2 regions of the Bacillus sp. 01N42_2 genome follow, and region 2 is predicted to be linked to the other one. Evidence: predicted binding sites of a transcription regulator. Region 2 holds the regulator's gene; the other holds the start of a gene.
What was found. Region 2 encodes LexA, which represses DNA repair genes until DNA is damaged. Its sites were predicted from a motif close to CGAACATATGTTCG; they were not measured.
Positions count from the first base shown of each region.

Region 1: ruvA (Holliday junction branch migration protein RuvA) is a predicted target of LexA. The motif match lies at 5,901-5,914, and genes of this name have one in related genera.

Region 1 is NZ_JBFTRO010000003.1:267,196-282,645, reverse strand. Features, by position in the region: gene nadB (L-aspartate oxidase) at 1-936, shown strand, start outside; gene nadC (carboxylating nicotinate-nucleotide diphosphorylase) at 918-1,769, shown strand; gene nadA (quinolinate synthase NadA) at 1,769-2,872, shown strand; gene safA (SafA/ExsA family spore coat assembly protein) at 2,999-4,219, shown strand; gene AC1DN5_RS08980 (YhcN/YlaJ family sporulation lipoprotein) at 4,366-4,959, shown strand; gene AC1DN5_RS08975 (hypothetical protein) at 5,083-5,202, shown strand; gene AC1DN5_RS08970 (intercompartmental signaling factor BofC) at 5,368-5,844, shown strand; gene ruvA (Holliday junction branch migration protein RuvA) at 5,979-6,584, shown strand; gene ruvB (Holliday junction branch migration DNA helicase RuvB) at 6,595-7,599, shown strand; gene AC1DN5_RS08955 (DUF2905 domain-containing protein) at 7,592-7,792, shown strand; gene queA (tRNA preQ1(34) S-adenosylmethionine ribosyltransferase-isomerase QueA) at 7,818-8,846, shown strand; gene tgt (tRNA guanosine(34) transglycosylase Tgt) at 8,874-10,019, shown strand; gene yajC (preprotein translocase subunit YajC) at 10,050-10,310, shown strand; gene AC1DN5_RS08935 (TIGR04086 family membrane protein) at 10,362-10,748, opposite strand; gene AC1DN5_RS08930 (DUF421 domain-containing protein) at 10,913-11,569, shown strand; gene spoVB (stage V sporulation protein B) at 11,576-13,132, opposite strand; gene AC1DN5_RS08920 (post-transcriptional regulator) at 13,246-13,542, shown strand; gene secDF (protein translocase subunit SecDF) at 13,579-15,450, shown strand, end outside.
Region 2 is NZ_JBFTRO010000002.1:99,542-114,991, forward strand. Features, by position in the region: gene AC1DN5_RS04435 (DUF896 domain-containing protein) at 3-236, opposite strand; gene AC1DN5_RS04440 (YneB family resolvase-like protein) at 305-955, opposite strand; gene yneA (cell division suppressor protein YneA) at 971-1,282, opposite strand; gene lexA (transcriptional repressor LexA) at 1,435-2,055, shown strand; gene AC1DN5_RS04455 (hypothetical protein) at 2,394-2,822, opposite strand; gene AC1DN5_RS04460 (YndM family protein) at 2,979-3,428, shown strand; gene AC1DN5_RS04465 (prohibitin family protein) at 3,455-4,285, opposite strand; gene AC1DN5_RS04470 (hypothetical protein) at 4,272-4,421, opposite strand; gene AC1DN5_RS04475 (poly-gamma-glutamate hydrolase family protein) at 4,528-5,352, opposite strand; gene AC1DN5_RS04480 (dUTP diphosphatase) at 5,565-5,999, opposite strand; partial or broken gene AC1DN5_RS04485 (TM2 domain-containing protein) at 6,164-6,317, opposite strand; gene AC1DN5_RS04490 (peptidase G2 autoproteolytic cleavage domain-containing protein) at 6,591-9,008, shown strand; gene AC1DN5_RS04495 (hypothetical protein) at 9,176-9,358, shown strand; partial or broken gene AC1DN5_RS04500 (GNAT family N-acetyltransferase) at 9,737-10,202, opposite strand; gene AC1DN5_RS04505 (YjcZ family sporulation protein) at 10,345-10,434, shown strand; gene AC1DN5_RS04510 (lytic polysaccharide monooxygenase auxiliary activity family 9 protein) at 10,595-11,215, opposite strand; gene AC1DN5_RS04515 (LLM class flavin-dependent oxidoreductase) at 11,425-12,498, opposite strand; gene AC1DN5_RS04520 (DUF3885 domain-containing protein) at 12,670-13,317, opposite strand; gene AC1DN5_RS04525 (DUF4944 domain-containing protein) at 13,664-14,143, opposite strand; gene AC1DN5_RS04530 (DUF3902 family protein) at 14,270-14,500, opposite strand; gene AC1DN5_RS04535 (hypothetical protein) at 14,643-15,002, opposite strand; gene AC1DN5_RS04540 (GNAT family N-acetyltransferase) at 15,191-15,450, opposite strand, start outside.

The sequences.
Region 1 (15,450 bases), on a different contig from region 2:
TTACGTGCGGGAGCAGAGATCACGGATATGGAGTTCACCCAGTTTCATCCGACCCTCCTTGTGAAAAACGGGACTGTGTACGGGCTGATTTCTGAAGCTGTGAGAGGGGAAGGCGGATATTTAACGGATCGTTCAGGGCGCAGAATCATGACGGGCAGACACGCGCTTGAAGATTTGGCGCCGAGGGATGTCGTTTCACGGGCGATTTTCGAAGAAATAATGAAAGAAAATCCAGTTTACATGAATTGCAGCCGAATCGCCGATTTTAACAAACGTTTTCCGACCATAACAGAAATTTGTAAAACAGCCGGCGTTGATATTGAAAGCGGAATTCCCGTAGCCCCGGGGATGCATTTTTTAATGGGCGGAGTAAAAACCGATACATGGGGGAAAACGTCTGTGCCTGATCTCTACGCCATAGGCGAGACCGCCTGCACAGGCCTGCACGGGGCAAACCGGCTTGCGAGCAACTCGCTGCTGGAAGCCTTGGCAAGCGGACAAAGGTGTGCGGAACATATCATTCAAACACCGTTAAACGGAAGATATAAAAAAGCTTCGAAAAAATCTGACGTCATCTTACAAGTGCCGGATACAACGCTTCACATGCTCCAAGCCAAAATGACAGCCGGAGCGGGCATCGTCAGAGATAAAGAAAACATGCAGGCGCTGGCATTCTGGCTTAACAAAGTACCTGTTCATCATATGAATGTGAAGGATATCACAACGGAACAAGCCGAGCTGTCCTGCTTATGGCAGACCGCACAACTCGCCGTATCTTCTGCTCTTATCCGGGAGGAAAGCAGAGGCGCCCATTTTCGCGCTGATTTTCCCGGGACAGAGAAAGAGTGGCATGGAAAACAAATCATTCATTCAACATCAGGAACAGTTATCAGAAAAAACGAAGGGATTGGAGAAATATGGACATTCTGCAGCTGAAGCAAATGCTGACACATTTTTTTCAGGAAGATATCGGAACGGGTGACGTAACGTCACAAGCAATTTTTTCGGATCAGCAATGTAAGGCGGAGATTATCGCAAAAACAGACGGTGTGTTTGCCGGAGAAGCCGTTATCCGTGAAGGGTGGAAGCTTTTAAACAACGATATCCGCGTCCGCTCTCTGAAAAAAGACGGAGAACGGATGAAAAAAGGGGACGTGCTTGCTGAAATGGAAGGCCCGGCGGCGGCTCTTCTAACGGGGGAGCGTGTCATCCTGAATCTTATCCAAAGAATGTCAGGCATTGCGACAATGACGGATGAGGCCAAAAGGCGTCTTGATGATTCGTCCATTAAGCTTTGTGATACGAGAAAAACGACACCGGGGCTCAGAATGCTGGAAAAATACGCCGTCCGGATCGGCGGCGGCTGTAATCACCGCTTCGGCCTATATGACGGCATCATGATTAAAGATAATCATATTGCCGCCTGCGGATCGATAAAGGCGGCCATGGAGCGGGCGAGAAAAGCTGCGGGGCAAATGCTTGCGGCAGAAGTCGAAATCGAATCCGAAGAGCAGCTGCTGGAGGCAATAGAAGCGGGCGCAGACGTTATTATGTTTGACAACTGTCCGCCTGAGACCGTCCGGCGTTTTGCAGCCATGACACCGGCCCATATCAAAACGGAAGCATCCGGAGGCATAACGCTCGACACATTGCCTGCTTATAGAGGAACAGGCGTACAATATATTTCACTCGGATTTCTGACTCATTCAGTAAAAAGCGCCGATATCAGCATGGATGTTGCGGCGGCGGAACAGGGGGATTTTTCATAATGTCTATCTTTGACGTGTTAACTGCATCAGCTGACATGATGCCGAGCCATTATAAAAACTTGAGTACCGAAGAAATGGAGGAGCGGGTCGCCGCGATTAAACGGTCCTTCGGAAAACGTCTGTTCATTCCGGGACATCACTATCAAAAAGATGAAGTGATACAATTCGCCGATACTGCCGGTGACTCCCTGCAGCTTGCCCAAGCAGCCGAAAAAAATAAAGATGCGGAATATATTGTGTTTTGCGGCGTGCATTTTATGGCGGAAACGGCTGATATGCTGACTGATGATAACCAAACCGTCATTTTGCCCGATATGCGTGCCGGCTGTTCGATGGCTGATATGGCTGATATACAGCAGACAGATAAAGCATGGCAAGAGCTTCAAGAGCTGTACGGTAACACCATCATTCCGTTAACATATGTTAACTCGACGGCGGAAATTAAAGCATTCGTCGGGCGGCACGGCGGAGCAACCGTCACTTCTTCGAATGCCCGGAGCGTGCTGGAATGGGCCTTTAAACAAAAGGAAAGAATTTTATTTTTGCCGGATCAGCATTTAGGCAGAAATACAGCATATGACCTCGGCATTCCGCTGACAGAAATGGCTGTATGGGATCCGGCTCAGAACCGATTGCTTACAGACCACCCGGAAAACATTAAGGTCATTCTTTGGAAAGGACATTGCTCCGTACACGAAAAATTCACAGCGGAAAATATTTCTCAGCTGCGGCAGCGGGATTCTGACATCCGTATTATCGTTCACCCGGAATGTTCGCGGGAAGTGGTCTCACTAAGTGATGACAGCGGATCTACCAAATACATTATTGATACGATTGAACAGGCTGAGCCGGGAAGCAAGTGGGCTGTCGGCACGGAAATGAATCTTGTGCAGCGCCTCATTCAATCGCACCCGGATAAACAGATTGAATCACTGAATCCGGATATGTGTCCGTGTCTGACAATGAACAGAATCGACCTTCCGCATTTATTGTGGTCGCTTGAGCAGCTTGAAAAAGGTGAGCCGAAGGGTGTCATTAAGGTTCCGGAAGCGGTTCGGACAGAAGCGCTTCGTGCGTTGAACAGAATGCTGAGCCATACGTAAAAATAAAAAACTCCCCTCCTTTCCAAATTTTTTATCATCATGCCCAGCTCGCCTGCATATAGTGTGAAGAAACGTATTGTAATGACAAATGTACCGTTCACGTTTTGTGCATAGGAGGGGAAAACGTTGAAAATTCATATCGTTCAAAAAGGCGATTCGCTCTGGAAAATAGCTGAAAAATACGGAGTTGATTTTGAAGAATTAAAGAAATTGAATAATCAGCTGAGCAATCCAGACTTAATTATGCCTGGAATGAAGATAAAGGTGCCTTCAGAAGCCGTTCCGGTCAGAAAAGAACCAAAGGCAAACTTCGGAACGTCTGCGCATAAGCATGAGCATCCATATGCCAAAGAAAAACCGAAATCAGTTGTGGATATCGAAGACACCATACCGGAAGAACCAAAGCCGTCAATTCCGTATGTGCCGCCGATCTCTGAAAAGCATGAAAATGTGCTGCCGGAAGCTGATATGAATCAGTATTATCCGACCAATCAGCTGTTTCAGCCGTGGTCGCCTCCTAAGCCGGAGGAACCGGTGACACATTTTGTCGAGCCGAAAGAAAAAGAGCATGACAATAACATTCCACAACAGGAGGAAATGATCAACATGGAAAACGCGAATTACCCGAATATGCCAAAGGCGCCTGAAGCCGGAAAGATGGAAGAAGAAAACGCAGCTTATCATCTGCCGAACATGCCAAACATCCCGAATGTCCCATTTCCGAATATGCCGGCCGTTGAACCGCCTTTTATGCATTATCCGATTCCGTGCATGCCTTGTCCTTGTCCGGTTCCGGTGACACCGATGCTGCCGGGTTCGGGATTATGCCATCCGTGCTTCCCGGTAGGCGGAGGTTTCGGCGGTTTTGGAGGAGGTTATGGAGGCTTTCCGGTAATGCCGATGCCGTTACCGTACGGATTCCATCATCACGGATTCCATCACCCGGGATTTGGGCCGCAAGCGGGTTACGGTGAATATGAAAACGAGGCCCATGAAAATGCAGAGCATTTTGATGGTTTTACATCTGGTTTCGGCGGTGCTCCATACGGACATATGCCGTATTACGGCGGCTATTCATCACATTACGCAAACGAGCCGCATCACGATGGGAAATTTAAGGACGATGATTGCGGCTGCAATGATTCGCATCATCACCATCATCACCACCACGGTTCACATCATCATGGTTCACATCACCATCACGCCAATATGCCTGTGCAGCCATATCCGAATATGGGCGCAAATGCCGGATATTTTATGCCTTACGGCGGAGCAAATCCCAATGCCGCGCCGAATCAGCCGAGTCCAAATCAAGTATTCGGACGGCCGGAGGAAGATGAAGACTAATCTGTCGGGACGATGTATGTCGTTCCTTTTTTTATGTCCGAAGAAGAATGGACATAACTGACAAGCTTAAACCCGCCGCCGGCCGCACATCCTAAACATGAGCGGAAAACGCTCACACAGCGATGAATCCACGGGGGGTTTTTCCATTGGGCAAAAAACTGATGACAATCGCAGGCGTTTTAGCCGTGACTGCAAGTTTAACGGCATGCGGAGCAAATAATGCCATGAATGACGGACGCTACAATCAGACAACACGTCCGGTCGGGTATTATTCAAATGACAATGATAACGGCAGACGCCAGTACGGAATGGACCATCAAGGACCTGTTTCCGAAATGATGGAAAACCGAAACGGCCGCCGGGATACGACAAACGTGTCTTACCGAAATGCGCCGAATAACGGGGTTCCGTTAACAACGGACGGCACATATAATGGCCGCAACGCCAATACGCCGCCGGCCTCTATGTCTTATAATGGGTATGACAACGCCGAAAACATTAGAATGGCGGCAAAAATTGCAAACCGCGTGAAAAAAGTAAAAGGCGTACAGGATAGTCAGGTCGTCGTAACTGACACGAGAGTCGTCATTGCTGTCAGAACAAATCATCCTTTCACGAAAAATGATGATAAACATGTCAAACATGCAGCCAAAAAATTCGCGGACGGCCGCGCAATTCAAGTATTTACTGATAACGCCACTTTTACAAAGCTTCAAGACATGAACAAAAACAGCCGTTAGACGGGACTGCCGGATGATTTCATCCGGCAGTATTTTTTCATCATTTCTTTACATAGTCTTAAAACGCTCTTTATATTGCGCTGTTAACATTAAAGCAAAATAAAATGTAACGGAGGAGCCGGGATGAAAAAAACGGAGCGCGACAAAAGCTGCGGGACAAAAACTGTGTATTTGACTGTAAGAGGATACCGACTCAAACTGACGCCCGGACAGATGAAACTGATATCAGCCTGCCGGGCATAATAAAGCGGGGCAGTCTTCATAAGAGGGCTGCTTTTTTTTCGGCGAAACCGTCAAAAGAAAGAAAACGGTTAAGCACCGGCATCTTTGGTCAAACTAGCATCAAGAGTTTGATTGAATAAAGAGGTGTTATTGGTGAAACGAATTTACGGTGGGCGTCTTTTATTTATGCTTATCTTATCAGCTGCAGTCCTGATTTGCGGAGGAAACAGTGCATACGGGGCAGAGGTCGAGCATTACGGGCCGCTTCGGGTGCACGTCCAGCTGGAAAAGGTTTATCTTGACGGTGATGTCGGCATCGAACATACGGATGAAACCGTTTTGGCGATGGAAGACTTTTGGGCCGCATACGCCGGCTGGACGCTCGTTGAGCAGAAAAAAGGCTTCGTCCTTTTCCGTAAGCATGTTGATGATATTTCTCCGCTCAGTAAGGTAAACGGTTATATCGGTGTCACGGACGGAGGGGTGATTTCCACTTTTCACGGCCGTCCCGGATCGCTGTCGGAGCCGATCCAGTCTTTCTTCCAAATTGATTTAGAGCGGTTGGAAAGCCGATTGCAAAAGCATTTGGAACATGGTATACCGTACAGGACAAAAGCGGAGTTTGAGAGCGTGATCGATCATATTAAGACTTACAGCGGCTGACTTTGACGCAAGACATGTGACACATGTCTTTTTTTTCTGAACGGAAGGTGTCAAAGCGAACATACGTTAACTTTTCTATAAGACTTTGGCTGTTTTTGTGTTACAATGATAAGCAGTCAAAGAGGTGAATAGGTGTGATTGAATTCGTGAAGGGGACGATTGATTACGTATCTCCCCAATACATCGTGATTGAAAACGGCGGAATCGGCTATCAGGTCTTCACGCCGAATCCGTTTATTTATAAGGTAAGCAATCAAGAGACCATTTTTACGTATCATCATATAAAAGAAGACGCCTTTTCTCTGTACGGCTTTTCAACCAGGGAAGAAAAAGCGCTTTTCACAAAGCTGCTGAACGTCACCGGCATCGGGCCGAAAGGGGCGCTCGCCATTCTCGGTTCCGGTGATCCGGGAGCCGTCATCGAAGCGATTGAACAGGAAGATGAAGCCTTTTTGGTGAAATTTCCGGGTGTGGGCAAAAAGACGGCGCGGCAGATTATTCTTGATTTAAAAGGCAAACTGGCCGATGTCGTGCCTGAAATGATTGACAACTTGTTCAATCATGAAGCGCGCATTGAAAAACAAGAGGCTGAAACGGCGCTTGACGAGGCGCTTGAAGCGCTCAGGGTTCTCGGCTACGCCGAAAAAGAAATTAAAAAAGTGCTTCCTCACTTAAAAGAGGAAACGGCGCTTTCAACAGATCAATATGTGAAAAAAGCATTGCAAAAATTATTAAAGTAAGGTGATGTTCATGGATGAACGGCTCGTTTCAAGTGAAGCAGACAGCCATGAATCAATAATCGAGCAAAGCCTCAGGCCGCAGAATCTCGCCCAGTACATCGGCCAAAAGAAGGTGAAAGAAAATCTGCGCGTGTTTATCGATGCGGCGAAAATGAGGCAGGAAACCCTTGACCACGTTCTTTTATACGGGCCTCCGGGTCTCGGAAAAACAACGCTTGCGTCGATCGTGGCCAATGAGATGGGTGTGGAGATGCGGACAACGTCAGGGCCGGCCATTGAAAGGCCGGGAGACTTGGCAGCCATTCTGACGGCGCTCGAACCCGGTGATGTGCTGTTTATAGACGAAATTCACAGGCTGAACCGTTCAATTGAAGAAGTGCTGTACCCGGCGATGGAGGATTTCTGCCTTGATATCGTCATTGGTAAAGGCCCGTCCGCCCGATCCGTCCGTCTTGACCTTCCGCCTTTTACGCTGGTAGGAGCGACGACCAGGGTGGGATTATTGACCGCACCGCTCAGAGACCGGTTCGGGGTGCTGTCGCGCCTTGAATACTATACGCAGGAAGAGCTGACAGATATCGTGTCACGAACGGCTGAAGTATTTGAAGTGGATATCGAAGAAGCGCCGGCTCTGGAAATCGCCAGACGGTCAAGGGGAACGCCGCGGGTTGCAAACCGGCTTCTCAGAAGAGTGAGAGATTTTGCCCAGGTGCTTGGCGACAGCCGCATCACTGAAGAAATCGCTCACGACGCGCTCGAACGTCTTCAAGTCGATGCGCTCGGCCTTGATCATATTGACCATAAGCTGCTGATGGGCATGATTGAAAAATTCAGCGGCGGTCCGGTCGGCCTTGATACGATTTCCGCGACAATCGGCGAAGAACCGCATACAATAGAGGATGTGTACGAACCGTATCTGCTGCAGATCGGATTTCTTCAGAGAACGCCGAGGGGACGGGTCGTGACCCCGGCTGTATATGAGCATTTTCGATTGGAGGCGCCCGCCTGTGACTGATTTTCCGAAGGTTCTCATGGTTCTCGGTGCTGTTTTGCTTATTGCCGGCGCAGTCTGGCACTTTGTCGGACGGCTGCCCGGAGATATTTTCGTTAAAAAGGGAAATGTCACATTTTTCTTTCCCGTTGTTACTTGTATTGTAATCAGTGTGATACTATCCATCCTGCTCAATTTTTTCGGCAGAATGAAATAACAATAGACAGAATAAAGGTGAAATGATGAAAGTCGATTTATTTGATTTTGAACTGCCTGAACGCCTCATTGCCCAAGTGCCGCTGAAAGAGCGTGACGCATCACGGCTGATGGTGCTTGACAAACAGACGGGCGTGCTGACGGACAGTTCATTTAAAGAGATTGTCAGCTTTTTTAAAGAAGGGGATTGTCTCGTCTTGAACAATACCCGCGTGCTCCCTGCCAGATTATTCGGCACAAAAGAAGATACGGGAGCGAAAGTGGAGCTCCTGTTGTTAAAACAGGAAGAGAATGACACATGGGAAACGCTTGTAAAGCCGGCGAAACGCGTAAAAAAAGGAACGGTCCTGACATTTGGGGACGGCCGGCTGACAGCGGTCTGCACGGAGGAACTTGATCACGGCGGCCGGAAAATAGAATTCCGGTATGACGGGATTTTTTACGAAGTGCTTGAATCGCTCGGTGAAATGCCGCTTCCTCCTTACATTAAAGAGCAGCTTGATGATAAAGAGCGGTATCAGACCGTCTTTTCAAAAGAAATCGGGTCCGCCGCAGCCCCGACTGCCGGACTTCATTTTACGGAAGAGATTCTGGACGAGCTGAAGCAAAAGGGTGTGCGGATTGAATTTATCACCCTGCATGTTGGACTCGGCACATTCCGCCCAGTCAGTGCGGATGATGTGGAAGAGCATAACATGCACGCGGAATTTTATGAAATGACGGAAGAAACCGCCGCCTCTTTAAACGAGATCAGAAAGTCGGGAGGGCGCATCGTGTCAGTCGGGACGACATCCACGCGCACCCTTGAAACCATTGCCGGCGAGCATGACGGCGTATTTACCGCTTCAAGCGGCTGGACGTCGATCTTCATTTATCCGGGATATGAATTTAAAGCGATTGACGGCATGATCACCAATTTTCACCTGCCGAAATCTTCGCTTATCATGCTTGTTTCTGCGCTTGCCGGCAGAGAGCATGTTCTTTCCGCCTACCGTCATGCGGTAGAAGAGGAATATCGTTTCTTCAGCTTTGGCGACGCCATGCTGATTATCTAATTTGAATGACAGGAGGCCTCATACAAAGTGGCTGAACAACCGATACGTTATGAATTTATAAAGGAATGCAAACAAACGGGAGCGCGCCTGGGCAGAGTTCATACGCCCCACGGCTCCTTTGAGACGCCTGTATTTATGCCGGTCGGCACGCTTGCTACGGTAAAGACGATGTCTCCGGACGAGCTGAAATCTATGGATGCGGGTATTATTTTAAGCAATACGTACCATTTATGGCTCCGCCCCGGACATGACATTGTAAAAGAAGCGGGCGGGCTTCATCAGTTTATGAACTGGGACCGCGCGATTTTAACGGATTCCGGCGGTTTTCAGGTCTTTTCATTGAGCAAGTTTCGTAATATAGAAGAAGAAGGCGTACATTTCCGCAATCACTTAAACGGAGACAAGCTGTTTTTATCTCCGGAAAAAGCGATGGAAATTCAAAACGCCCTCGGTTCTGATATCATGATGGCGTTTGATGAATGTCCTCCGTATCCGGCAGAGTATGATTACATGAAACGCTCTGTGGAACGGACCAGCCGCTGGGCGGAACGCTGCCTGGAGGCGCACGGGCGCTCTGATGAGCAGGGGCTGTTCGGAATCGTACAGGGCGGAGAGTATGAAGACTTGCGGACACAAAGTGCCAAAGACCTGGTTTCACTTGATTTTCCGGGTTATGCCATAGGCGGATTATCTGTCGGCGAGCCGAAGCACGTCATGAACAGAGTGCTTGAGTTTACAACTCCGCTTTTACCGAAGGACAAGCCGAGATATTTAATGGGGGTCGGTTCACCGGATGCCTTAATTGACGGCGCCATCCGCGGCGTGGATATGTTTGACTGCGTGCTGCCGACCCGGATCGCCCGAAACGGCACGGTGTTCACGAATGAAGGGCGTCTGAACATGAAAAACGCCAAATATGAGCGCGATTTCCGACCGATTGACGAAGAGTGCAGCTGTCATACATGCAAAAATTACTCCCGTGCTTACATCAGACATTTGATCCGCTGCAATGAAACGTTTGGAATTCGATTAACAACTTACCATAACCTTCATTTTCTGTTACACTTAATGGAGCAGGTCAGACAAGCTATCCGAGAGGATCGTCTTGGTGATTTCCGAGAAGAGTTCTTTGAGCGTTACGGCTATAATAAGCCAAATGCGAAAAGCTTCTAAATAAAACCATTTTTGAAAGGAGGGTAACAGATGGGTACTTTAGGTACAATCGTTCCTATTATTTTGATGTTTGCAGTGCTTTATTTCCTGCTCATCCGTCCGCAGCAAAAGCAGCAGAAGGCCGTACGCCAGATGCAGGAAGAGCTGAAAAAAGGAGATTCAGTGGTGACAATCGGAGGATTGCACGGCACTGTTGAGTCAATTGATGAAAGCAAGGTCGTCATTAAAACCGGTGATAACACCCGTTTAACATTTGACCGCCGCGCAATCAGAGAAGCTTCTGCTGAATAACAGCGAAGCTCATACATACTAAAAAAGAGCGGAGAATCCGCTCTTTTTTTATTACGCTGATCTGCTTCCCTTCAAATTCACTCCGAAAATCCCGCCCAGCATACTGACTCCCAAAAAGCCGAGATGAAACAAAAGCTGACCGGATGTAAATGATTTTCCGAACCCTAAATATTGAAAAAGCAAGATGATTAATGAGAAACAAACGGCGGTTAACGCTCCGATCATCCAGCCTTTTTCTTTTGCTTTGCCGCCGGAAATAAAACCGCCGGCAAATAAAGAAAGAAAAGAAAGCGCGGTGACCAGCCAGCTGAAAGATGACTCTTCCATTGACGTAACCGTCAGCAGCAGTGAAATCGCCAGACTCGTAAGAAGCATCACTGCAAAGATAGCCACTAAGCCGTACAAGACGCCTTTTCCCACTTGTTTCGTTTCTTCCATTTTGATCTCCTCTCCGCTCTGCGGCCTGATATGACAAGCCGGAGCCTGTCTTTTTCTAAATGTATTCTCTGAATGTTCGGATTAGACGTAAAAGCATCATGTTCAGTTCATTTCTTACATAAAACAGAGCGGATCGCAAATGCTATGACCGTTGGAGGTGCGATATGGGAGATATTTTCATTATTACGTTTCGTACGATAGTGCTTTATTTTATCATTCTTGTGATTTTCAGACTGATGGGAAAACGGGAAATCGGAGAACTGAGCATTTTAGACCTTGTCGTGTCCATTATGATTGCCGAGATTGCCGTATTGGCAATTGAAAATGTAGAAGATAAGCTTTTGCATACCATTGTGCCGATTGTCATTTTAATGATTATTCAAGTAAGCCTTGCTTTTGTCTCGCTCAAAAGCCAAAAAATACGGCAGCTGCTTGACGGAAAACCCACCATTATTATAAAACAGGGGAAAATTGACGAACGGGCGATGAGATCGCAGCGCTACAATTTTGACGATCTTCTTATGCAGCTGAGGGAGAATAACATCGATAGAATCTCTGACGTGTCGTACGCCATTTTGGAGTCTTCGGGCAAACTGTCAATCGTCAAAAAGAAAAACAATAAGGATAAGCAGATGGAAACATCGCTTATCGTTGACGGGGTCATTCAGAACGAGCATCTGGACAGAATCGGGAAAGATAAACACTGGCTCGAAAAAAACTTAGCGAAAAGAGGATATCAGGATCTTTCGGAAATATCATTCTGCACGTTTACGGACGGCGCTTTTTTTATTGATCTTAAAGATGAAAAAGGAGAGCCTTAACCGGTTTCACCGCGTCACGAACTTGCCGATGACCGGAATCCGGATCAGCTCCTCCCTTTTAATCAGCCTGAATAACAGCAGAAGCACAATGTATATTATGACGGTCATGGCAATCCAGCCTGTAAGATTAACAGCCTCTGACCCTGAAAAATGAACGGCGCGCTTTATGAATCGGCTCACATAACCGCAGATGAATATGACCGCAAAACAGAGCGCATATTCTTTTATTTTGATGCTGATCGGAAGCACTTTGCTTACAGTGGCCGCATGGAGAAGGGTGACGAGCACCATTCCTGTCACAATCGCCAATGCCGCGCCCATAATGCCCAGAGAAGGCCTGGTCGCCAGCACAAAAATAAGGCCTGTTTTAACAGCTGCGCCGATAAAACTGTTCATCATGGCGGCCCCGGCTAAATTGAGCGCCTGCAGCACCGCCTGAAGGGGCCCCTGAAAATAGTAAAGCAGAAAAAACGGCGCCATGACTTTAATAAAAACGGCCGCATTGGTCGATCCGTACATGACGGACATCAGCTCATCAGCGAAAGAGAATAAAATAACCACCGAGATGCCCCCGCTTAAAAGGCACAGCCTCATCGCCTGTTCCAGACGGTATTCGACAACCTGCAGCTTTTTTTGCTCCATTCCTTCACTGATCGCAGGAACAAGGGCCGTTGACAGAGAATAGGTTATAAAGCTGGGCAGCGTCAAAACCGTCATGGCAAATCCGGTCAGCTCCCCGTACTGGCTGGTGGCAGCAGCGGTGGCGACTCCTGCAATTGCAAGGCTCTGCGCGACGACAATAGGCTCAAAAAACCAAGACAAGTTTCCGATGAATCGGCTTCCGGTTGTCGGGAGCGATACGCTCATCAGCTGACGGAAGGTCTCTTTTCCATTTGCAATCGATTTGAAAAATTGTTTTCTGATTCTGATTGTTTTTTTAGCTTTGAAACAAATGAATAAATAAATAAGAGAGGCGAGCTCTCCGATGACAGACGAAATCATGGCTCCGGCTGCGGCATATTCAATCCCGTACGGCAGAAACACTGTCGTGCAGACCGCGACAAGTGAAATCCGCACAATCTGCTCAAGCACTTGGGAAAATGCCAGCGGGTTCATATTCTGCCTGCCCTGAAAATAACCGCGCAGCACGCTGGAGATTGCGATAATCGGCACGACGGGCGTAATCGCCAGAAGTGGGTAAACCGTGCGTTGGTCAGTCAGCATCGTTTCCGCCATAATCGGCGCAAAGCATAAAAACAGCGGCGTAAAGATGAGACTTAATATCCCGGTGATGGTAAGCGACATCACTAAAATGTGTTTCATTTTCTGCCGGTCCCCCCGGGCGCTTGCTTCAGCGACAAGCTTGCTGATGGCAACAGGGAGGCCGAATTGGGTCAAAGTGGTGGCCAAGAAAAATGTCGGGGCAGCCATCATGTACAATCCGACCCCTTCTTCACCGATAAACCGGGCGATGACCACCCGATTGACAAAGCCGAGCATTCTTGTAATCATCCCCGCTGCGATGAGAATAAGAGTGCCCCTTAAAAAAGTCTGTTTTGCCATTTTATAACCCCTGCCTTCTCAAACTACCTGGAATCATATACAATAAAGATATGCGCCGATGTCGTCCGAGCATGACAAGTCTTCGAGAAAAAGGGAAAAAGGAGCGAGCGCCCATGGAGAAGCATCCCGCCGAAATGTATAAGGATCATTTGCGGCCTTTTTTGTACAGTAAACTTGAAGAGTTCAAAATCCTTGGATACGATGATGTTGAACACGAGAGTTTATGGTCATACCTAATACATAAAAAGTGGAAACAGAAAACGGAAATGCCGCTGTATGAATTGGCCGGCGATATTTTATCAGTTAAAATTGGCGATTTTATGAACTATGCAACCGTTGAAGCTTTTAAGTCGTCTAATTGGCTGGAAAGCGATGAAGGTCAGGAAGCTTTGGATGAACTGCTGAGATAATGATTTGACGGCATAGGTTTAAGGAGGAAATACATAATGAAAAAAGGACGCTTGATTGCGTTTTTCCTGATTGTATTATTAATCGGCACAGGGCTGGGGTATTTTACAAAACCGGCTGCCAATAATATTACGTTAGGATTGGATTTACGCGGCGGGTTTGAAGTACTGTACGACGTGCAGCCCGTCAAAAAAGGCGATAAAATCACAAAAGACGTGCTCGTCAGCACGGTGCAGGCGCTGAACCGCCGGGCTAACGTTCTCGGCGTAAGCGAGCCGAACATTCAGATTGAAGGGAACAACCGCATCCGCGTACAGCTGGCGGGCGTCACGAATCAGAACAGGGCGCGCGAAATTCTCTCAACGGAAGCGCAGCTCTCATTCAGGGACACGAATGATAAAGAGCTTTTAAACGGCTCTGATCTCGTGGAAAACGGCGCGAAGCAAACTTTTGACCCGACAACGAACGAACCGATTGTCAGCGTGAAACTGAAGGATGCGGACAAGTTCGGAGAAGTGACGAAAAAGGTCAAGAAAATGGCGCCTAATAATCAGCTCGTCATCTGGCTCGATTATCAAAAAGGCGATTCATTTAAAAAAGAAGTCGGCAAAAAACATCCGAAATATGTATCCGCTCCGAATGTGAGCCAGGAATTAAATACAAAGGATGTCACGATTGAAGGCCAGTTCACCGTTCAAAAAGCAAAGGACTTGGCCAATATTTTAAACGCGGGCGCACTGCCTGTGAAACTGACCGAAAAATACTCTACTTCAGTAGGGGCGCAATTCGGACAGCAGGCTTTACATGATACGGTCGAGGCCGGCATCATCGGGATTGCAATTGTTTTCTTATTTATGCTGCTTTATTACAGACTGCCGGGACTCATAGCGGTCATTACGCTTTCTGTATACGTGTATATTACGCTGCAAGTGTTTGACTGGATGCAGGCTGTGCTGACTTTGCCGGGTATCGCGGCGCTCATTTTGGGTGTCGGGATGGCGGTTGACGCCAACATTATCACCTATGAACGGATAAAAGAAGAGCTGAAACTCGGCAAATCCGTCCGCTCGGCTTTCCGTTCAGGGAACAGACGGTCATTTGCGACGATTTTCGATGCGAATATCACAACGATCATCGCAGCGGTCGTGCTCTTTATTTTCGGGACAAGCTCTGTAAAAGGGTTTGCGACGATGCTGATCTTGTCAATACTGACAAGCTTTATTACAGCGGTCTTCCTTTCAAGATTCCTGCTCGCCCTTCTTGTGGAAAGCAGATGGCTTGACCGGAAAAAAGGCTGGTTCGGCGTCAAGAAAAAACACATTATGGATATTCAGAAGACCGACGAAAATACTGAACCGCATACGGCATTCCAGAAATGGGATTTCACGAGCAAACGAAAATACTTCTTTATTTTCTCAAGCGTTGTAACCGTTGCGGGAATTATCATCTTGCTGATCTTTAAGCTCAACCTGGGAATCGATTTTGCAAGCGGTGCGCGGATTGACGTGCAGAGCAATCATGCCTTGACGGCACAGCAGGTTGAAAAAGACTTTGACTCTCTCGGCATGGATCCGGAAAACATCGTGCTCTCGGGTAAAGAGAACCATGTTGCCGCAGCCCGGTTTGTCGGAGAGCCATCTAAAGAAAAGATCGCTGAAATCAAAACGTACTTTAAGGATAAATACGGAGCTGAACCGAATGTCAGCACGGTATCGCCGACAGTCGGAAAGGAACTGGCACGTAATGCCTTATATGCCGTGGCCATTGCATCAATCGGCATCATTATTTACGTGTCAATCCGTTTCGAGTACAGAATGGCTGTCGCCGCGATTGTATCCCTGCTGTATGACGCTTTCTTTATCGTCGCGTTTTTCAGCATTACAAGGCTGGAGGTTGACGTAACCTTTATC
Region 2 (15,450 bases):
GTTTAATGAAGATTATTTTTCTGTTGTTCCCTTTTTAATTTTTCAGGAGTGACATCATTACCCTCCGGATCAATAACTTTTACGCTCTTTAACGTATTTTTCATTGAGGAGCGGAATCCTTTCAAATACTCCTGGCGAAGCTTTTGCTGTTCGGCTTTTTCCTCATCGGTTATCGTGTTTGATTTAGCTTTTTGAGCCAATTCGTTAATTCTTGCGATTTTTTCTTTAGAAATCATAATAAGCTCCTTTGATGCGTGTTGATTATATACTACTAAAACATAGTCTTTTTTACAACTGAAGCATGTCAGCTGCCTTCGCTGTCTGCGATATATTCCTGAAAACGCCGGTGAACCGTGGCTTTGGATACATCATAGCCGAATCCTCTTAAGGTGGCTGCGATTTCTGCAAAGGTAAGCTTGTTGGCTCTCAGCCTGATGATTTCCGAAACAGGAACCTCTTTTTTTTCTTTTCCGCTGTTTTCATGTCTGTTTTTCAGATTCCGTTCAGGTTTATAGCCGTTTTTTACGGCTCTTTTCATTCCCCGCCGGATTTTCATATTGTGAATTTTCCTTTGATATTCCTCAACAATACTGACGATTTCGAGTACCATCGTATCAGCTTCGGAAAGCTCCAGCTCACCTTTATGAGCCGTCGTATATATCTTTACGTTCTCCCTGTAAATACAATGCAAAAGCGCGATCTTGGCGTTTCCTCTTCCCAGTCTTGTTTCATCCTGCACCAATATCGCGTCAATATGTGACTTTTTAATTTCATCAAGCATTTCAAATACTCCGTCGCGGTCCATTTCGTAACCGCTGGCTTTCTCTGAAATGACTTTTGCAACTTCCATGCCGTTTGCCGCAGCGATCTCACTGAGCTCCTCTTCCTGTCTTTTTAAAGACGTCTGCTGCTGTTCTTTGTTTGTGCTTACCCGGGCATAAATGAGCGCCTTCATTTCTCTCTTTCCTCTCTAATTGACAATGGCCAGCTGATATACGGCCGGATGCTCCTTTTTAACCGGAAGAATAAGTTCGTCTCCGGGCTTTATATCAGCAGTTTGGAGATGATTATTCTCCGTCACCCACTCAATGAAATCTTCTTTGTTAATATTTTTCTTCTCTGCTACTTGATCCGCAAGTGACCACAGAGTATCTCCGTCCTGAACCTTTATTTTAACATATTGGCTGAGTGCCTGATCATTTCCCGCACATGAAACAAGTAAAATAACGGCACTTAAAATCGCAGTAAACAGTCCGACAAATATGATAGATTCCTTCGCCATTTAAACAACCTCCAGAATGTTTGTTCGCTTTTTATACCTTTCAGTATATACGAACAAATGTTTCTGTCAATCGTTTTTTTCGAACCTATGTTTGTACTGTCAGGAAAATCATGCTATAATCTACTTAAAATCGACGTTTTGAGGTGCGAAATATGACGAAGCTATCAAAAAGGCAGCTTGATATCCTGCGTTTTATTAAAGAAGAGGTAAAAACGAAAGGATATCCGCCTTCTGTAAGAGAGATAGGAGAAGCAGTAGGACTGGCTTCCAGTTCAACCGTGCACGGACATTTGGCGCGGCTGGAGACAAAAGGCCTGATCAGACGGGACCCTACTAAACCGAGAGCGATTGAGGTATTGGATGAAGAAGAAGTCCAAATTCCGAAAAGCCAGGTTGTCAATGTTCCGGTCATCGGAAAAGTGACGGCGGGTATTCCGATTACGGCTGTTGAAAATATCGACGAGTATTTTCCGCTTCCTGACCGGATGGTTCCTCCGGGAGAACACGTATTCATGTTAGAAATCATGGGAGAAAGTATGATTGATGCCGGCATTTTTGACAAAGATTACGTCATTGTCAAACAGCAGAACACGGCCAATAACGGGGAAATCGTGGTGGCTATGACCGAAGATGATGAAGCCACGGTCAAGCGCTTCTATAAAGAAGACAATTATGTGCGGCTGCAGCCGGAAAATCCGACGATGGAACCGATTATCCTGCAAAACGTAAGCATTTTAGGGAAAGTGATCGGCGTATTCAGAGCCGTTCATTAATTCTATTAAACTTTATTTATCGTAAAACCCCTCTGAAAGGGGTTTTTCTTTTGCAAAAAAAGAGCAGATTCGCCCTGGCTTAAGAAACGAACCTGCTAAGGAGGAAAAACTTACATCTTTATTATCTGTCATCTCACTTTTGAAGTCAACAAATAATGTTTCCTAAAGGAAACTTTTTATCCATTTTTCAACTTTTGTATTTGTGCGGGCTGATTTTGATATACATCTACCTTTACCTGGAGCGGGCGGATTACATTGTATTTGTGAAAATTTAGTACATAGCACAATAAGTTTTGATGAGGTGTAAAAAAACCCGCTGCCTTTGCGGGTATCTATTTTCAATCAAAATGATAATATTCCACGCCGTATAACCCTTTAATATGAACAGGTTCACAGACGTTTGAAGAGCTTTCAATCAGAATCCTGTATTTGTGATATGGATCAATTGATTTTTTGTCCTGGGCACTTAGGTTTAACCAGCTGCCGCTGTAACTTTTAGAACTTAATGTATAAAAGTTTCCGTTCAGCGCCATCCGCTGGAGTTTCACGTTTAAATTGCATGAAGAATTGTTCACAATGGTGAACTTGTATCCTAATAGGTAATCATCAGCTGATACAGCCCCCGGATTTTCAATAAAAAACTCTTTTACATCTCCCTCCATTATAAAGCTTGTTTTTGATCCGAATTCAGTGGTAGCCGCTTCTGCTGAGTGTACTCCGCAAAAACATAATAAAAAAACAGCAATACATATCCACCATTTTTTCAATTTTGCATCCCCCTTTTTTACATATTTTAACTTGTGAATATGGTGATGTCTATTTACATTTTATTGAAACGCACACTTTATAACCACTATATACCAGTTTAAAAATTTGCTGATTGCCTACAATGAAGACTAAACGAAATAACGAAGGTGGTTCAAATGAAACATGTAATTGCTTTCGCTTCTAAAACAGCGCTCACACTTGCTTTGCTGTACATTGTTCTCGATCTGATGTACCAAGTAACTTTTTTAAACGTTCTGTTTATTACCTTGATCTTAAGTTTGGTCACTTACTTTTTGGGTGATTGCATGATTCTGCCGCGAACAAGCAATTTTACAGCCGTTGCAGCTGATTTCGGAATTTCATTCATTATATTATGGATATTTCTAATGAACATTGGCGGGTTTAATGTCTCCCCTGCAGCGGCAGCGGTTATTTCTGCATTTTGCCTTTCTGTTTTTGAAGCATTTTTCCACCGGTATCTGCAGCAATTTGTGCTGCCTGAAGATTATCAGGGCGAAACAGGGACAGACAGCACACAATTGAGATATCAAACCGAGGCGTCTGAAGAATTAATGCCGGAAAAAGATTCTGAAGAAAAAACATAAAAAGGAGGCATCCGCCTCCTTTCTTTTTATTTTTGCTTCTGATCGTCCAGCGGCAGCTGCAGCAGTGAGTCTGTGCCTGTCGCTTTCGGTGTTTTTCCGTCCCATTTTTCAATCCATTTATATTTGATCATTTCATCAGACATTGATTTTTTTATGATTTGGTTATAATCAGCGATCCCTTCCGCTTCAATTTTTTTCTTTTTCGCTTCTGCTTCAGCTATTTTAATTTCAGTCTGCGTCCGTTCAAGCTCCTGTGAAGACTTCACTCTTGCATCAATGGCTTCCTGTGTGGCTTTATCCGGCTTCGGTACGCCAAGCGTCAGATCATCAATTAAAAATCCAAGGTTCTTCATATCCTCAGCAAACCTTTTTTGAACATCGGCAGCGGCTTCTGCAGATTTTTGCCCGTATGTGTCAATAACCGAGTATTTGCTGATTGATTTTCGCGCCGCGTCCCACAGTCTTGTTTTTAAATATGTATTTTCAATCGTTTCAACGTCTACCGCCCCGAATTTGTTAAACAGATCGACTACTTTATCAGGCTGCACAACATAGTTGTAAGCGATATCCATTTCAATATTTTTACCGTCTGAGGTTGCCACTTTTATATTTTCATTATTTACGGTCTGCATACGCACCGGATATTCCGTTACTTTATTAAACAAACCGACTAAGTGCCAGCCTTGATCCAAAGTTTCGGATTTTACCCCGCCGTTCGGTGAGTATACGACTCCGACATAACCATTCGGTATTTTTTCAATAAATAATGACGCCGTAACGCCCGCAATTAAAAGGGCTGCGCCTATAATCACACCGCCGAGTATTTTTTTTGTGTTTCTCCGCTTATTTTCGCTCATGCTGATCTTCTTCCTCCCATGACTTTTTAAATTTTTTGGCTCCGCTTCCCACTTGTTTAAAGATTGGACTCAGCATCAGCCATAAACCGAATCCGATGATGGCAAGAAGAATGACAGACCCAATCATCACTTTCATTCGCCCACCTCTTTTCTTTCATCCTGTCAGTTATGTATACGATCTTAAGAACTTAAAGTTTCATAAATTTCAAAAGAAAAAGCTCCGCCGGCAAAAAGCGGCGTGCTTATTTATAATTGTCATTGATAAAATCAGAAATCGTTTTTGTGAATTGGAGAAAGGTATCGTTTTGTGTGGACGCTCTGCTTTTAAGCGTAAAGGTGTCAAACAGTGATTTTCTAAAACCGGTGCTCATTTCGATTTGAATACTTAATCCGGATGAAGATTGATTGGCAAGATTGTTCGGACTGACACCTGCGTATTTATCATTTATGTCAAGAAGAACGGCAGGATACCCGTTTCGTTTCAGCACACCTGTCAAAAGTTCGGCCCGTTCTCTGTCTGTACCGCCGATTTTTATCTTTTTATCGTCGCTGCCGTAACCGTGCAATGAAATGACATTTGAGTGCTCTTTCACCATTTGAACGGCTTTAGGTTCGTCGAAATGCGAACTGGTCAAATGCAGCTCAGCATTGCCGGCTGATTTTAACCCTTCAAATAAATACAGGCTCCGGTTTTCGGCAATTTTTCTGGCCAACTCACTGGTACCCGGCTCTATGCCTCCGCCGTGTATAGCTAATATGAGAACAGAAGGGTCATGTTCTTTCGATGAAATAGAAAAAACGGAGGGGGCCTCATGCAGTTTTAATTCCTCGAAACTGCCGTAAGTATCTGAAGCGGCATCAGCCCGTAAAAACGGCAGAAGCAAAAACGATAAAATTAAAACTAAAATTCCTTTTTTGGTTATTGATGGCAATTGTATGTTTATGTTACAATACAAATGCTTCAGCCTTTGAAGCGAACGGCAGAACAGGGTGACTTTGGACGGTTTCTTCTGCTCTGCCTCTTTGCCAGCAGCTTTACGGTCTTCTCTTCTAACCCTTTTTTTCATAACATCATCCTTTCTTTTGTTTACACTTTTGTCACAATATTATATACGCTGGACAAGACCTCCGTTCATCTTAAAGAATAAAAACATCAGAGCATCTTCTAGATAGACGGAATGCTGAAGAGGGAATATCGGGAAATCATTTATCAATATGCTAGCGCGGCTGGCGCTTCGAAATCAATAAAAAGACTGCTTAACAGCAGTCTTTAATCGTTTTATTTTGTGCCTGTTGATCCCAGACCGCCGCGGTCATTGTTCCCGAGCTTGTCCACTTCGATCAATTCCACTTGAGGCATTTTCTTCATGATTCTGAATTGGCAGATCCGCTCTCCCTTGGAAATATCGGTATCCCGAAGTGCGTATGCCGGGAAAAACCAGAAATCATTGTCACCTTTATAAGATTCATCGATGACACCCATTGAATTTGTCTGAATAATACCGAAATGCTTATATGTACTTGAACGCGGAACGACATGGGCCTCATATCCTTCCGGCAGCTCCATCGCAACTCCGAGCGGGATAAGTTTGAACTCACCTTTTTTGATTGTTATATCCTCTGCAGCCCGCAGATCGATCCAATCGCCCTGTTCAATTTTACTGATTCTCGTTTGTGTATCATCTGAATATTTAATTTTAATTTGTAAAGTCATGTTCGCCGCTCCTTTTGATTCCCTATTTTAGTCGTATTAATGACCAATCCGTGCACCATTATACCATTTTAACTGAGCAGCTGAGGAAAGGATTTAATGCGAAGAAAAGAAAACGCTTAATTGAGAAGAAACCGATAAGCGGGATATCCCACTCAGGCTTTTGATTACTGTTGGTCATAATAATCATTATACTTTTGATCAAATACTTGTTCGCTTCCGCAGAGATAAATAATATATTCAATAAATGCTTATGAATGCCGAAACCCCCTAGAAAAATGCTAATATTGCAGCCGCAATTCTGCTTTCCTTACTTATCATAACGTCCCCCAACAATCTTTTTCCATCGTTTTCACAGGAGAGCTCCACTTATAATACACACTCTATATAAAGGTAAATTTTATACTAGTTTTCAAAAACTTTCTTCGTTTTGATCTTTCACCTGAAATATTGGCGTTTTTTTGAAATTCAATCTGATTTTAAAAGGGATTTCGTTCTCAACAAAGAATTTGATGAATAAGCGCTTAAGGCGCGCGGCTTTTTACTGCTCCCCTGCGTCAAGCGCTTATATCAAAAGAAAGAGGTGTCTTTAGAATGGTTCAATTTAAAAACTTTCCTGATCCGTCTTTAAACGCCGCATTGCAGTCTCACCCTGCTCATTCCTCTGAATTGGAACATCTCAAAGCAAGGATGCAGAATTTTATTAAGCATTCCGCAACAGATGATAATCTTGAGATCGCAGATGCCCGGGTGACGGCGGAAGGAATGGTCACCTCACTTTTAAAAGAACGGCTTGATACTGAATACGAAATGCTTATGAATAAAATCACCCGGGAAGTAAATGTGGAGGATTACGGAGCGGTCCCTGACGGCCGGGACAATACGGAAGCCTTTCGGAGAGCGATCGGGAACGGCCGCGTCAAAGTAAATGTTCCCGCAGGAGAATTTTTAGTTCAAGGGATAAAACTTCCGTCGTGGACTACCATCTCCGGTGAGGGACAAGGGATTACCGTAATTAAACTCCATGAGGACACTCCCGCATATGAATGGGTTATAACCAATGATAACTACGAAAATGGAAACCGTAATATTTTTGTCCAGGGCATGACTTTAGACTGGAATCCTGATCGTCAATGCGGAGTCCGAAACCCCGGGGGACAATTTTCCAGCTGTTTAACGTTTGCCAATGTGCAATACGGCTGGGTCAAGAATGTTGAAGCGGTTAACGCAGGTCTGCATGGTATCGATATCACATCCCCGGCTTATGATCATTTGCCTGAAACAGAATGGACGAAAGACGGCTGCCGTTATATATGGATAGATAACTGTGTGGCGTACGGAGCCGGAGACGACGGCATTACCACCCATTACAGCGAATATATTTTCATTTCCAACTGTCATTCAGGGAACCCGCGCGGCACAGAGCATGCCGAGGGCAGCGCAAATTCGAATGGCATTGAAATTGATGACGGCTCTAAACATGTATGGCTTTTGAATAACTATACGAGCGGAAATATCCGCGGAATTGAAGTAAAAGCGCACAGCCTGTGGCCGGCTTCCCAAAATGTTCATATTATCGGCCATGTTTCGTATCGTGATGTACGTTCGTTTGATATTCGTCATATCGGACACCACCAGGCCTCAGACCCCGAAAGCACGACGGCTTATGATGTTACTTTAACCGACTGCACCGCGATTGAACCGGTCTTCAACGCTCTCTATGACAGCGTGACTCCAAGGGCGCTGGTTATCTCTGCCTACAAAAACGTAAATGTAAACGGATTCACAGCTATTGGCGATCCTTCATATGATTATGGCGGGAATCCTGTCGTAGCCCTTCAATACCGCAGTCAAAATATTACGATCAGCGGCATTAAAATACGCGGTTTTACACAAGCCGGTGTTGACATCAATATATCCGGCGGATCAAATAAAACCGATTATGTTAAAATTTCAAATTTTGATATTTACAAGTCTTCTCCCAAAGGCATCTCAATTGGCGGAGGCCAATATAACGTAAATATTATGAATGGAACGATGATCGGAGATGGCGGTGCTGTCGGAATTACGTCCCCTAACAGCCAGGCTGTCATTCTCGGCGTGCAGGCGGAAGGCTACAGCGCTGCCGCTTCTATAAAAGGACAGACTTACGAGCAGATCCCCGTCAATTTAAAAGGCGGCGCACAGCTTGCGACAAGCTCGGGTTTTGCATTTAACCCGACAAGCGCCGTTATTGCGGGCACAGGCGATATTACGGCAAGAGGTGACAGAAATGCGATCATCAGCTCTTCCGGAGGTTCAAGTTCCGAAGGTTCAAGGGCATTTATCGCTGCTTCAAACAATGTCCATGTTACGGGCAGCAAAGTCTCCAGAACTATTCTGTCATCAGAAAGCATTACATTGGAAGAACCGTACACCGTTGCCGGAGGGCATCAGTCCATTAAGTGGAAACTGGACTCAGCGGGCGGCCACGGAACTTTCGCCGGAGCCGTCACCTCTTCCCTGTCAGGGTACGGAGAATATTTTGAAAGTGTAAACGGCCAGACGATTCCCGCCGGGACGATCGTCACAGTGAGGGGAGAAAAAATCGAGCCGGCTCACGTTGGTGATTATATGCTCGGCGTCATTTCAGAAACAGCCGCTTTTATATCAGGAGCCGCAAGCTTCGGATGGCAAAGCCGTTTTTTGACAAACGAGTTCGGCGGTTTCATATATGAAAATGTAACTGACGAAGAAACAGGAGAAACGATACGCGTGCCGAAACAAAACCCAGACTGCAGTCCGGCTCTTGAAGCTGACTATGAAGCGCGCGCCGCCAGAGACGAATGGCATATTGTCGGACTCAGCGGCCGGCACTACGTACGGGTAGACAGTACGGTAAACCCGGGAGATTATATCACGGCCCATAACGGAATCGGTACAAAAGCCGCAGAAGGCTGGAAGGTATTGAAACTGACGGCCTTATACAGTCCAGAAAAAGGGTACGGCATTGCAATAGCGGTTATCAAATAGTATTTTCATATCAGGATCATTTCCTCCCTATCTATCGGACGGGTATGATCCTGTTTTTTTATACCGGATGAGACGCCTCTTTTACAGCATATCGTTTCATTTGTCCAAGCCATCTGTTCCTTCTGTCATAGAATACTACCGTCAGATGAAAAAGGAGGGATATGAGTATGGATATGGACATGGATATGAATATGGAAATGGATATGGATATGGATATGGACGGACATTATGATCACGGTAAAAAGGAAGAAAAGCAGCCTAAACAAAAAAAGAAGAAGAAACAAGACAAAAAGCATCTTGATTATGATTACATCGTTGTCTATAAAAGAAAATGCAAAAAATGTTGCTGACATGACATATCAACGCTTTTTACACCCGGTGAACTCCGGGTGTTTTTGTTAATGTGCATTTCTAAATAAGATTTTGATCGTGATAATCAGCATATTGAATTCCACAGACCTTAATGCGAAAAAACTTGCGGCAGCGCACCGCAAGTTTTTTTATTTTTGCACCGAGATACTGCTCATTTTTCTCCTTTATAATGAATATACTTGAAATGGTCTTCGATCACAGATCCGGTAAAGTCTTTCAAAGTGAGGGTATGTCATGTCAAAATGTTTAAAAATAACTCTGTGGAGCATATTTGTGTTGATTATCTTGTTAGTGATTATTGGAATCGTTTCTTACAATCAAACTCCTTCTGCAGGAGACGCAGCTGAAAGATTGCTTTATAGCGTCTCATCAACGTCCTCATTCAGTATAGAATATACACGTGTATCATGGGGCAGTCCGTTTTGATACATATATCCTCTCAAAATTCCTTCTGATTGAAACCCCGCCTTTATCAATAATTGATGAGACGCTGCCTTCTCAATGAAAACAACAGCGCCTATCGGATGAATCTCATAACCGACCTCCGCCCGCTTATGCTTGGGCACCCAAGAGTTGAAACCAATAGTTCCGATTATTCCCTTCGCATCTTTTTTCTCAATTCCCCAACGCATTCCCTTTTTATCATGATATTGATCTTTAAACCAGCCAATCATTTTTTCAGCCTGTTCCATTGAATCAAAAGGTTCCAAACCATAATAGCGTGTTACATTTGCATCCTGAAAAACAAGCAAATATTTGCTTTGCATCTTTCTTTTCAACTTCTCTAAGAATAAGTCTGTCCGTTTCTATTACAGGAAGCATTTACGGTCCCCCCTTTAAAAGATGGAAATGTGAGAAGAAAATATATGCAGACGAACTTTTTTTCAAAAATAAACTAGCATCCCTATCAAACTTTTACATTCAGCATAATATGTATTAATCCTCTTAAGGGAGGTGAGATCATATGGGCGGTTATGGTAGCTCCTTTGCGTTAATCGTGGTGCTATTCATTTTATTAATCATCGTCGGTGCTTCTTTCCTCGGCGGTTATTAAGAGTCTCCCTTACCTCCGCATCCATGTCAGCATTACCTCTATGATCGTAAGGCGCCATAATGAATTCATTATGGCGCTTTGCTGTTTCCTCATTTAACTAACTCTTTCAAACGAAAAAGATCGGCAATGCATGAATGCAGCCGATCAGTCATTTCATAGATTACTGTGTAAGGTTTACGTCAATGACGTTATAGAAGGCATTAGAAGTATCCGCGACATCCCATACCCCTAAAATGATATGATAACCGCTTCGATCAGTCGGCACAAAAATCCTATGAGTCAGATTCGTATCTGCCTTGGAGCCATCGTGGTTTACCGTTCCGATTAATTCGAATTCATCCCTCGACAAAGGTTTATTAGGATTCCAATTTTTCTTGGTGATATAATAGTGCCACTTTGATGTCGCATGGGGTGCGGTATAGTGCCAAGTAAAAGAATTAAAGCCGCCGCGTATATTCTGTTTTACCCAATGATCTGCAGTCTGCTTGTCCAGTCCGAAATCAATTTGTCCCGATCCTCCGTTTGCAGATGCAATTCTTCCATCCGTCGGACCTGCGGCCGGAAATCCTTTCGGCCCTTCAACAGACTGAGGATTATCAATGACGGAGCCATATTTCTGAGCAGCGGCCGTCCAGCCCATTGTCTGTTTCTCTAATGCTCCCATGTACGCTCTGCTGGCGGGATCTTTTATATACCCGTGTGCAGATGCATCACTCGAATAGAAAGCGCCTCCAATACCGAGAGTAACAGTTAAAACTGCAGCTTTGACTAAACCCTTCATCTCTACATCATCCTCCCTCTTTTGTAAATATAAACCTTTCAGTATATACACTTCACGATGGAGGATGAAATGACCTTCCTTTTCTTGATAGGAAAAAGCAATGAGGTTCGCGCTCTTCCCTTTGTTTTTTATAATCATTAAAAAAGCCGGACCGTTTCTGATGTCGAGTCCGCGATGTTCAAAAACCGGCCCGCTCCGCCTGACTCCATTTAATCGCTTGATTTGCCGGTTTCTCTTCGGATCACCGGTGCTACTTCTGATGCTAATCGTTCGATGTTTTCCGCAGCTTTTTTAAACGGCATACCGCCTATATCGATTTGCGCAAGAAACCGCTGATGGCCAAACAGCTCGTATTGGTGCATGATTTTTTCAATGATCTGCTGTGAGCTTCCGACAAATAAGGCTGTTTCTTTACCGGACGCCCGCTCAAAATCTTCCCTCGTTAAAGGTTCATGAATACCGTGGTATGAATGAACATGAGACCAATAATTAGAATGATACGGGTAAAATTCTTGTATTGCCTGTTCATTCGTTTTTGAAATGAACGTATGTCCGGTTACGGCAACCTTCATATGTTCCGGCGGATGACCGGCTTTAGAAGCCGCTTCTCGGTATTTGTCAACAAGCGGTTTAGATGATTTCGGATCACCGCTCAATACAGCTAATGCCAGACCGGCACCTGCTCTTCCGGCCCGCTCCGCACTTTCCGGAGTTCCTGAAACACCTAACCACAGCGGAATGCTTCCGTGAAAAGGCTGAGGGGAAATTTCTGCGTCATTCAGCGGCGGCCGGTAACGTCCTTTCCAGGTGACCGATTCTTCCCCCGAATTTAATTTCAAAAAAAGCTCAACGTGTTCTTCAAACAGTTCTTTATAATAACCCACATCATAACCGAAAAGAGGAAACGAGTCTAAAAATGCACCGCGTCCCGCTATGATCTCCGCCCTTCCGTTTGATATCAGATCAAGCGTTGCAAAATCCTCAAATAAACGGACTGGATCTGCGGTGGATAATACAGTCGTAGCACTCGTAAGCTTAATGTTTTCGGTGAGCTGTGAAATCGCTGATAAGATGACCGGCGGCGACGACACTGCATAATCAAGACGATGATGCTCGCCTACGCCGAATACATCAAGCCCTGCGTCGTCAGCCAATTTCGCCAGCTTTATCAATTCCTCTACCCGCTGCTTTGCGCTGACTGTTTTCCCTGTCAGAGGATCGGGGTATAATTCTGCAAATGAATAAATTCCAATTTCCATACCATCATGATGTTCAGCCCTCACGTATCTCTCCTCCTGCACTGTGTAAAAAAACTTTTATGCTGTTATTCTATTCAGCCGTTTTACAAAATGGAATTCATCCAAATAAATACAGCATCTTAGCATCCAGAAGTTCCGTTACATTCCTCCCGCACAAATGCGAAACCGCGCAAGCAAGAACACACCTCGAAAAAGCTAATTCGAATGCATGCGTTCACTTTCAATCCAATCGTGATATTGGTCATAAAGCGCACGTATTTTTCCGGTATCAAGGGCGATAACTTCACACCCTCTGTCATCATATATAAAGAAAATAATGTCTTTTGCAATATTCACAAAGAAAACATCGGGATAATCAACGGTGCAACCCCCGAATCTTGGCTTCAGAGGAAAATCTTCGTGAGCAGCTGCCTTAAGTAATTGGGTAATACGCAAATCCTTCCGTTTACATAATAAAGAAAACTGCTGCATCTCGTATTCTTCTGCATCATCTTCTTCAAACGGATACGGACAGGTCTCCACTTGAATCCGATATAAATCATCCTTGCACTTCAGAAACGGCTGATAAATTTTTAATTTTCTGGCGTCATTACCTTGAGCTTTGTGCTTATATATGTTTGCAACAAGGAATAAGTCATCGTTTTGTTCAAACAGCTCATTAAAAATTTCGGTCATTTGATGATGGACACACTGAAAATACTCAAGATTCAGCTCACCGTTTTCATTAAATTGATATATATGACGGCCAAGAGAAAAGTGAATTCCAACGTCCCATTGATGATAAATGCTCGGCATTAATTTTAAAGCCGGAAACCTTTCCTTCAGATAATCCTTTATTTTCATTCAAAACATTCTCACTTTCTGTTAATGATCGACCTACTTTTTACTTTTTCGCCCTTGTAATATTATTCCGATTGGAATACAATGAAATAGAACACTGTGAACCCCATTGATCAAGGTGGATGCTGGTCACATCCATCCTGATCCTTTTTTCACAAGCTCACCTCCACTGCGGATCCTTCCATTTCCGAAGCTGCTCATTGATTTTACACATTTCCATAGTATTACTTTCTTATACATAAGCAGCAAGTGGCTCTTTTATGGATCCGGATCAATTTAGAAAATCGAGAAAAAACAGACCAAACTAAAGGTTTTGGATGAAAGAGAGGGTTATACCGTCCTTTTTACTTCAGTCATACCAATGTATTCTTTTCAGTTTAAATTTTTCTTTATAGGACTCATGATCGGTTTTCCATGCTGCTTCAACAGTGATTTCATGACCGATCACTTCATTTTCCGGCATATATTCAAACGTCTGAATATGATCTTCCCCCGTTCCGCCGCCTGCTAATTTCTCTCCGGTGTATTCTGAAAGATAATAGTCTTTATCTTCTCCATATTTCTGGCCGTCAATAAATAATGTTAATCTCTTAATCACCGTTTTCTTTTCATTCTCTTTATTGCCTCTGTAGTACAAATTCAAGAAATAATTGGGACCGATAGAGGTCTTTCCTGATTTTTCAATTGACGCTTCCCACGTCTTGTTCTGGCTATAGCCGATATATTTGACTTTCTCTCCTGAAATTAAAGAAAATAGTGCAATTCCGGCCGTTATGGTCAGAACAGTGAGAATAATCAGCAATGTTTTAATGACTTTATACTTCTTCATTGCATCCCGCCTTTATCATTTAGAACGTATGGACATTAGAATTGTTACATTTAAATTCGAAAACTTAATAAATAGAGGTTCAGATTCCAGTCATCAAAAAAATAGTAAGCCATGTTCCCCTTAGTATCACATCCCCGATTGCCCTGCGATTATGATAAAAGCCGTCCAAAAAACTGTAACTAAAATAAGCATAACAGTTAGAATCATTAAAATGAGGCAACTTATCGACAGAACTGAGTCCTTGTTTTTGTTAAAATTCAGCGTAATGAATGATCCTGCAGCAAATATATACGATAAAATCGCACCGACCCAATACCACAGCATTGAGTCATTGCTCCAATAAGCCATTGATTGCATATAAATACTGAATAAACATCCTATCAAAGCTAATACGAACGAAACTAAATGTGACTTCAAGTTAGAGTTCCTTTCACCATTACTTTTATTAGATCACATCAGGTAACGCCATCTTTTCATGATTAACGTTTTTTTCTTAAAATTAAATAGATGTTTGATACGCGTTAATGGCTTGACTTCTCAACAGCATATTATCCTTCGTAACCAGTCCAAGATTGTATGCTTGTTTGATGATATCCAGCACTTGGTTATCGGTTTCAGTTACAGCTCGTCCTCCAGTGATTTTGGACTTCCAGTAATCGAACTTGTGATGTAACTCTGAACTGCTTTGCAGATTTTGATTTTCAACCACTTTGCCATTCTCCAGCGCTTCTTTGAATTCAGTAAAACCAATTGAACATTGCTGATTCGAACTAATTCCTGCACCTTCTGTCGCTAAACTGCAAAATGCTAAAAACTTTGGATCTTTCGTGATATTGTAAGAGTTATTTAGGCTTTCCATCACATTCACCCTCTCTCGAATTTTACAACGTTACGGTAAATGATTTTCACTGCTTTGCCAAATCTGAATCTCATTTGATCGTTACTATAAGCATTTATTCAATTCCGTAATCCATTGGTATTATCGGTAATTGCATTGAAGGATTTAACTTAAACGCAAAAAACCTGCCCTCGGCAAGGTTTTTTCCGTTAACTATGTTTTTGTTTTAACCATTCTTTCTTTAGCAGTGCGTATTGGAAAGTGTTTTCATATTTAGGTGTTCCATCCTCATATTTTGTAAACGAAATAAATTCAAGAAAATAACCTTCTTTACGCATACCTAATCTTTCACATAATTTTTGTGACTTGTCATTATCATCTTCAACATATGCATAAAGCCTTCTTGCGCCTTTTTGCATAAAGAGATACTCAAAGAAAGCCTTTACACTTTCACTGGCGTATCCCCTCC